2 regions of the Microbacterium sp. NPDC091662 genome follow, and region 2 is predicted to be linked to the other one. Evidence: riboswitches for the same ligand, from Rfam matches in the RefSeq annotation. Region 2 holds a riboswitch; the other holds the start of a gene.
The links. Region 2 has a riboswitch for thiamine pyrophosphate ahead of ACIQLD_RS09740 (ECF transporter S component). Riboswitches for the same ligand answer to the same signal wherever they lie in the genome.
Positions count from the first base shown of each region.

Region 1: another riboswitch for thiamine pyrophosphate. It lies ahead of thiM (hydroxyethylthiazole kinase); the one in region 2 lies ahead of ACIQLD_RS09740 (ECF transporter S component).

Region 1 is NZ_JBIVTM010000002.1:987,553-991,758, forward strand. It holds gene ACIQLD_RS18080 (DUF402 domain-containing protein) at 1-536, shown strand, start outside; gene ACIQLD_RS18085 (NAD-dependent epimerase/dehydratase family protein) at 582-1,544, shown strand; TPP riboswitch at 1,551-1,645, shown strand; gene thiM (hydroxyethylthiazole kinase) at 1,636-2,484, shown strand; gene ACIQLD_RS18095 (bifunctional hydroxymethylpyrimidine kinase/phosphomethylpyrimidine kinase) at 2,481-4,206, shown strand, end outside.
Region 2 is NZ_JBIVTM010000001.1:1,983,689-1,987,894, reverse strand. It holds gene ACIQLD_RS09750 (ABC transporter ATP-binding protein) at 1-299, shown strand, start outside; gene ACIQLD_RS09745 (D-alanyl-D-alanine carboxypeptidase) at 381-2,045, opposite strand; TPP riboswitch at 2,128-2,237, shown strand; gene ACIQLD_RS09740 (ECF transporter S component) at 2,230-2,874, shown strand; gene ACIQLD_RS09735 (ABC transporter ATP-binding protein) at 2,874-4,206, shown strand, end outside.

The DNA.
Region 1 (4,206 bases), on a different contig from region 2:
TCGCACCCGGAACGCTGCAGGAGGCCCCGGGGTCTGCCGACGGACAGCGCGTGCGCCAGGTGCCGCTCGATCGGCGTTGGCTCGAGCCGCGGACGCGCATCGTCGAGCCGTGGAGGGGCAACGGGGTGCTGTGCATCGCCCCCGCCGGGCTGCCGTGGTCGGTCTGGTTGTTCTGGAGCGACACCACAGGCCCGGACTGGTCCTTCGCCGGCTGGTATGTGAATCTCGAGAACGCGCATCGTCGCACCGATCACGACACCTATTCGTCCGACCACATCCTCGACGTCGAGATCGATCCGGAGGGCGGGATCCATCTCAAAGACGAGGACGAGGTCGTCGCCGCGATCCAGCAGGGGCGGCTCAGTCCCGAGCAGGCCGCGCAGATCGAGCGGCACGCGGATGCGGCGATCGCCTCGTTCGAATCCGATGACTGGCCTTTCGATTCGGAATGGGTGCGTTGGCGGCCCGACCCCGCATGGACCGTTCCGGTGCTCGCAGGCCTGGACCGGTTGAGCCCGCGCACCACTCTGCTCTGAGCGGAAGAGCTTCCCGCGGCCTCCGCCACCTGATGACATGGACTCATGACGGATGTTCTGATCCTCGGCGGTACGGGCTGGCTCTCCGGGCGCATCGCCCGGCGATGGGTCGATGAAGGCGCCGCAGTCACGTGTCTCGCCCGTGGCTCCCGCCCGACCCCTGCGGGTGCCGTGCTCGTGCGAGGCGATCGAGAGGATGCCGACGTCTACACCGACCTCGCGCGGCAGGACTGGGATCACGTCGTGGACGTCTCGTCCCACGCGGTGCAGGTCGAGCGAGCGGTCGACCTGCTCGGCGATCGGGCGGGGCGTTGGACGTACGTGTCGTCCGTCTCGGTGTACTCCGACGACGAGACGGTCGGAGCGGACGAGGCGGCTCCGCGACATCCGGCCGCGAGCCCGGGCGACGAGTACGACTACGGCGCGCAGAAGGCGGCAGCTGAAGACGCTGTCACGCGGCTCGGAGACCGCGGCTTCATCGTGCGCCCTGGGCTCATCGTGGGTGACGGTGACCCCAGCGACCGGTTCGGGTACTGGGCCGCGGCGTTCGCACGCGCAGGCACGGAAGCCGTGCTGCTGCCGCCGCTCGCGGGAAGGAGCGCGCAGGTCGTCGATGTCGACGATCTCGCGGCGTTCATCGTCGCGACCACACGCACCGGCGCCGTCAACGGCGTGGGCGATGAGCACCCCCTCGCCGATGTGCTGGGTGCGGTTCGGCTCGCGGCTGGTCACACCGGCTCCGTGGCGGTCGCGGACGAGGGATGGCTCCGTGCGCACGATGTCGAGTACTGGGCGGGACCGCGGTCCCTGCCCTTGTGGCTTCCGATCGGCATGAGCGGCTTCATGACCCGCTCGAACAGCGCATTCCACGCGAGCGGGGGACGACTTCGTCCGCTCACGGACACGATCGAGCGTGTCATGGCCGACGAACGGGCACGCGGCATCGACCGGGAACGCCGCGCAGGACTCACACGGGCGGAGGAGCGGGCGCTGCTGGCCGATCGCTAGACTGCGAGCAGTGACACGGGGTGCCGCAATCCGCGGCTGAGAACAGACCCGTCGAACCTGATCTAGTTCGTACTAGCGAAGGGATGTCGCGATGAGCGATCTTCTGCGTCCAGATTCCACCCCCGACCTCGCGGGTTCCGCCGCGACCCTGCTGGAGGTGCTGCGCGAGACGCCCCCGTTGACGCACTGCATCACCAATGCGGTCGTCACGGGATTCACCGCCAACGTACTGTTGGCGCTGGGGGCCGCCCCCGCGATGGTCGACATCGTCGATGAGGCGGGGATGTTCGCCGGAGTCGCCTCCGGAGTGCTGATCAACCTGGGGACCCCCACGCCAGAGCAGCAGGCGGCGAGTCTGGAGGCGGTTGCCGGCGCCGCCGCATCCGGTACACCCTGGGTGCTCGACCCCGTGGCGATCGGCGTGCTCCCCGTGCGCACCGCTCTCGCACACCAGCTCGCCTCGCAACGGCCGACGGCGATCCGCGGCAACGCCTCCGAGATCCTCGCCCTTGCCGGGCTCAGCGTGGGGGGACGCGGGGTGGACGCCACCGACAGCACGGAGTCCGCAGCCGATGCCGCCTCGTCGCTCGCTCGTGTCACGGGCGCGGTGGTCGCGGTGTCGGGGCCGATCGACCTCATCACCGACGGGCGACGGGTGCTGCGCCTGGCCAACGGTCACGAGCTGCTGACCCGCGTGACCGGCGGGGGATGCGCTCTCGGTGCGGTGATGGCCGCCTTCCTCGGAGCGGCCGGCGCGACCGAGCATGATGCGCTCACCGCCGTGGCATCCGCGAGCCTCGTCTACACGATCGCTGCCGAGCACGCCGCTGCGGTATCCGCGGGGCCGGGCAGCTTCGCCGTCGCCTTGCTGGATGCGCTCGCTGCGGTGGGACCCGATGACATCAGATCCGGTGCACGCGTCGAAGGCGGTGACCGGTGAACGCCGATCTCTCGCTCTACCTCGTCACGGACGCGGCGCTCTGCGGGGATCGGGGTGTCGTCGAGACCGTGCGCCGAGCGGTCGACGGCGGGGTTCGCATCGTGCAGTTGCGCGACAAGGCCGCGACCGACGCCGAGACGGTCGATCAGCTGATCGCGCTGTCGCGGGTGATCGACGGCCGGGCGCTGCTCGTCGTGAACGACCGGCTGGACGCCGCGGTCGCGGCCAGGGAACGGGGTGCGCGGGTCGACGGCGTGCACCTGGGACAGGGCGATGCCTCGGTGCTGCGCGCGCGTGAGGTGCTCGGGCCCGACGCGCTGATCGGTCTCACCGCGAACACTCCTGCACATCTCGACGCGGTCGGCGCTCTGCCCGCAGGCACCGTCGACTATCTGGGTGTCGGCGTGATCCGGCCCACCACGACCAAGCCCGATCATCCCGCACCTCTCGGCATCGACGGCTTCCGTGACTTCGTGCGGAACAGCCCACTGCCGTGCGTGGCGATCGGCGGCGTCGGCATCGATGACACGGAATCCCTTCGCGAAGCCGGTGCGGCCGGGCTCGCCGTCGTCTCGGTTCTGTGCACCGCCGACGATCCCGGGGCCACGGCGGGGGAGTTCCGCCGGCGCTGGCTCGCCGGCGCCGTGCCGAGGGTGCTCAGCATCGCCGGCAGCGATCCGTCCGGGGGAGCGGGCATCCAGGCCGACCTCAAGTCCATCGCCGCGAACGGCGGATACGGCATGGCGGTCCTCACCGCGCTGACGGTTCAGAACACGCAGGGCGTGCGCGCCGTGCACGTGCCGCCCGCGCACTTCCTCCGCGCTCAGTTGGATGCGGTGTCGGACGACATCGTGATCGACGCCGTGAAGATCGGGATGCTCGCCGACACCGAGGTCATCCGCGTGGTGGGGGCCTGGCTCGACGAGGTGCGTCCGCCGGTCGTCGTGCTCGATCCCGTGATGGTGGCGACCTCCGGCGATCGATTGCTGGATGCAGATGCGGAACGAGCCCTGCGCGAGCTCCTCGTGCGCGCGACCCTGGTCACCCCGAACCTCGCCGAGCTGGCGGTGCTGGCCGGCCGCGACATCGCCGACTGGGAGGACGCGGTCTCCGCGGCGGAGCGGCTGTCGGCGGAGATGGGGGCGGCTGTCCTGGTCAAGGGAGGACATCTCGTCGGCGACACGGCTCCGGATGCGCTGGTCGACGCGCGTCGTGGGGCGCGCCAGGAGTTCACCGGGCCTCGGATCCCGACCAGGAACACGCACGGCACCGGCTGTTCGCTGTCGTCCGCGCTCGCCACCCTTCTCGCCCGCGGAGAGGAGCCGGCCGATGCGGTTCGCGCCGCACGCGCCTGGCTCCGTGAATCCCTGCGCGCAGGCGACACGCTGCGAGTGGGGCGCGGGCACGGGCCGGTCGACCACTTCGCCGGACTCCGGGAACGTGCGGCGGCGCAGACCCGACCGGCCGCGGACGACGTCGCCGCAGAGTGGTGGCAGGAGATCGCGGAGATCCGCACGGAGATCGACGAGCTCCCTTTCATCCGGGCGCTCGCCGAGGGGTCGCTGGAACGGGGGCCCTTCCTGTCCTATCTCGCGCAGGATGCGCTGTATCTGCGCGAGTACGCCCGGGTGCTCGCCGAGGCCGCCCGGCTCGCACCGACGTCCGCCGAACAGGGCTTCTGGGCGCAATCCGCGCACGGCTCGATCGTGGGCGAGCTCGAGC
Region 2 (4,206 bases):
ACGGTGACATCGTGGAGAAGGGCACGCACGACGAGCTCATCGCCGCGCAGGGCGCTTACTGGCGTCTGTACCAGTCGCAGTTCGAACAGGCGGCGACCGACATCGATGCCGAGGATGCTCTCACCGGGACGACGCCCGTCGTCGTGACGGGCGATGCGAACAATGCCGAAGGCACGGGGGCGGAGGCTGCGGCCGCTGTCGCCGGCGCCTCCGCGGGCGCTCAGGTGCCCGCAGCCGAGACGGCGGCAGCCCAGGCGCTGCTGGAAGACGGGGCGGACGGTTCCGGCCACCGTTCCTGATCTCCGGCATCGCGCACGAAGACGCCCCACCCCGCTCGCTCGGGGTGGGGCGTCCTCGTGTGTGCGTCGGCGCGGAGGGCGTCAGGAGCGGTCGGCGGTGATGCCGAGCAACTCGAGCGGGTGGGTCAGACGCCACCAGGGACTCGGGCCCTCGACATCTTCGGCCAGCACCAGCGGCGTCGTGACGGTGTTGAGCGGGCCGGTCGTGGTCAGTGTGCCCACCGCGTCGTCCTGCTCGCGTGCGTCGCCGAGGTCGAAGGCCGCAGCGGCTGTGGCGGTCGCGCCGTTCCACAGCACCACCTCGGCGTCCGACTCGGTGATGACATCGACCTTCTCGCCCCAGGGGGTCGTGACCCGACCGACCACGGTGTCCTTCGCTACGGCGGGCGCCTGAGCCTCCAGCGCCGCTTCCGCTTCGGTGAACAGGGAACGGGTGAGAGCGAGTCGCTGCTCGTTGCCGGCCTGGTTCAGCGCCGCGGCGAAGAGATGCACGGTTGTGTCGCCGATGACCACGTCTTTGGCGGTGAGCAGATTCCAGCCGACGAGCGTGCCGGTCTTGATGCCGACGACGCCGGGATCGTCGAGCATCCCGTTCGTGTTGACGACCGTGCCGGCGCCCGGCAGATCGACCGACTTGGTGCCGACGATCTCGGCGAAAACCGGGTTCTGCATCGCGCGCTCGCCGAGCGTGACCAGTGCCTCGGGGGTGGCCACGTTGCGCTCGTCGAAGCCCGACGGCGTCACGACGGTGATGCCGGTGAGGCCACGTTCGCGCAGCCACACCTCGGCGGCCCGAGCGAACTCGCGGTCGGAACCCCAAATCTCGGTCGCGAGGCGGTCGATGTAGTTGTTCGCGGACCCCATGAGGGTTCCCTGCAGCAACTGATACTCCGTCAGCACGCCGCCGATCGGCACGTCGAGGGCGGACTGGTCGCTGCGCCGGTAGTCCCAGTACTTCACGCTGTCGGCGCGGGTGAAGGAGAACTCGGGCCCTTGCTCGCCGACCGCCAGCGGCATGCGGTCGAGCACCATCAGGCTGCTCACGACCTTGGTGATGCTGGCGATGCTCACGGCGTCGGGCACGGACGCCGCAGTGGTCATGCCCGCGATGCCGACGGCGCCGGCACCTTCGGTCGGCCAGGTGACGGTGGCGGCGGCAGCGGGAGTGGTCGTGAACTCGACGGACTGCACCGTGGGTGGCACCTCGTGCAGCGGCCACAGCAACGTGGTCCCGGCGTACGCGGCGACGAGGCCGACCAGCGTGGCGAGCGGGACCAGGATGCCGGGACGGGCGATGGCCGGTCGAAGGCGGGCGTCACGCAGCAGGCCGTTCGAGCGCTCGGCTTCCGACGTCTCATCGAGAGTCGCGACAGAGGTGTGCGCGGCGACCGCCGTGGTGTCCACCCAGGTCAGGGCTGTGGCCGGGGCGGTGTCGTCCGCCCACTGGGGTGCGGTCGAATCCAGCAGCGCGAGGGCTTCGTCGGAGGTCTCAGGGGTCACACGCTCGCGGGGGACGAACGGCGGCTTCGTCAGAGGGGGAGCGGCCGGTTCGGGGGTGAGCACCGGTTCCGGTGCGATCACGGGCTCCGGTGCGACGATCGATTCCGGCGCGTGCGTCGATGTCTGCTCGGCCGTCAGCACCGATCCGCCCGTCGCAGTATCGACTGGTCCGGAGGGGGCGGCGGTCGCCGGGCCGTCGTCGCTGACGACGCCCGTCGCCTCGTCGGCGGGATCTGAAGCGGTCACTCGTTTACGGTACCCAATCCCGGGCGAGTTCCGCGGCGCACGGCACTGTCGCCACGCGGGTGTCGCCAGCGGGTAGGATCTTCAGCACAACCACGGGAGTCCGGCGAGCCGGGCTGAGAGGGAGCGAATCGCGCTTCGACCGTCGAACCTGATCTGGGTCATGCCAGCGCAGGGAGGAGTTCAGATGAGTACGCCCACGTCCACATCCGCCGCAGCGAAGACGGCAGGGAACACCCCGGGCCGGAGCTATCTGCGCTGGCGGATCGTCGACATCGTCGTCGCCAGCGTCATCGGTGTCGCCGCCGGTCTGATCTTCTTGGCCTGGAACGTCGGCTACCTCGGACCGAAGGCCCTGCTCGAGCCCCTGCTTCCCGGCATCCAGGGTCTCCTCGACGGCCCGTGGCTCTTCGCCGGCGTGCTCGGTGGACTCATCATCCGCAAGGCGGGGGCGGCGATCTACGTCGAGCTGCTCGCGGCCGTGGTCTCGGCGCTCATCGGCAACCAGTGGGGCGGGTTCCTCACCCTCGAGGCCGGTCTCGTGCAGGGGCTCGGCGCCGAGCTGGTCTTCCTGCTCTTCTTCTACCGTCGCTGGTCGCTTCCGGTCGCCATCCTCGCCGGTGCGGGCGCCGCCCTTGCCGGCGGTATCAACAATCTCGTGCTCTGGTACGCAGGTTCCGGCCCCGCCTTCACGATCATCTACTTGGTCAGCACCGTCATCTCGGGCGCCGTCATCGCGGGTGCGCTGTCGTGGGTGCTGGCGCGCGGAATCGCCGCCACGGGTGCGCTCGATCGGTTCGGCTCCGGGCGCGAGGCGCGCGTCCGCGTCTGATGTCGGTCGATCAGACAGTCCCGGCCGCCGTCGAGGCGCGCGGCTGGGGGTGGCGTCACGCAAGTCGCATCGCCTGGGCTCTGCGCGACGTCTCATTCCGCATCGAGCCCGGTGAGCGGGTGCTGGTGCTCGGCGCGTCGGGCGCGGGCAAGTCCACGTTGCTGCACGGCCTCGCGGGCGTGCTCGGCGGTGAGGAAGAGGGTGAGAGCGCGGGAGACCTGCTCGTCGACGGTGCTTCGGCCGTGGCGACGCGCGGCCGTTCCGGGCTCGTGCTCCAGGACCCCGATTCGCAGGTCATCCTGGCGCGGGCCGGCGACGACGTCGCGTTCGGTTGCGAGAACCTCGGAGTGCCGCGGACCGAGATCTGGACGCGTGTCGCGGCGGCGCTGGACGCGGTGGGCCTCGACGTGCCGCTCGATCACCCCACCAAGGCCCTCTCCGGTGGCCAGAAGCAGCGCCTCGCTCTCGCCGGGATGCTGGCGATGCGGCCGGGTCTGGTGCTGCTCGACGAGCCGACAGCGAATCTCGACCCCGCGGGGGTGATCGAGGTTCGCGATGCGGTGGAGCGGATGCTGGAGGCCCAGCCCGCGACGCTCGTCGTCGTGGAACATCGCCTCGATGTCTGGCTGCCGCTCATCACTCGTGTGATCGTGATCGGTGCGGGGGGCGTGGTCGCCGACGGCCCTCCGCGCGAGGTGCTGCAGCGTGAGGGATCCCGGCTCGCGACGGACGGCGTCTGGGTGCCGGGGTGGCCTCCGCGGATGCCGTCGCCCCCCGCGAGCCGTGCGGGGGAGACGCTGCTGTCGGCACGGGAGCTCTCCGTCGCCCGGGTCAAGGGCAATCCGGTCGCGACAGGCATCGATCTGGAGGTGCACGCGGGCGAGGCCCTCGCGATCACCGGGCCCAACGGTACGGGAAAGTCCACGCTCGGTCTCACCCTCGCCGGACTCCTCGTCCCCTCCAGAGGCGAGGTCGTCGCATCCAGCGCCCTCGCCGACGGTGCCGGTCCGTCGCCGATCCGCTGGACCTCCCGCGATCTGCTGACCCGAATAGGAATGGTGTTCCAGGAGCCCGAGCACCAGCTGCTCGCGAAGACCGTGCGCGATGAGCTCGCAGTAGGACCGCGGGCCCTCGGCATGACGGAGGACGAGATCGCGGCCCGGAGCGAAGAGCTGCTCGCCAGGCTTCGGCTCACGCCGCTCGCCGCCGCGAATCCGTACACGCTCTCCGGTGGTGAGAAGCGCCGTCTCACGGTCGCCGCCGCGATCGCGACGCGGCCACGCGTGCTCATGCTCGATGAACCGACGTTCGGGCAGGACTCCCGCACCTGGG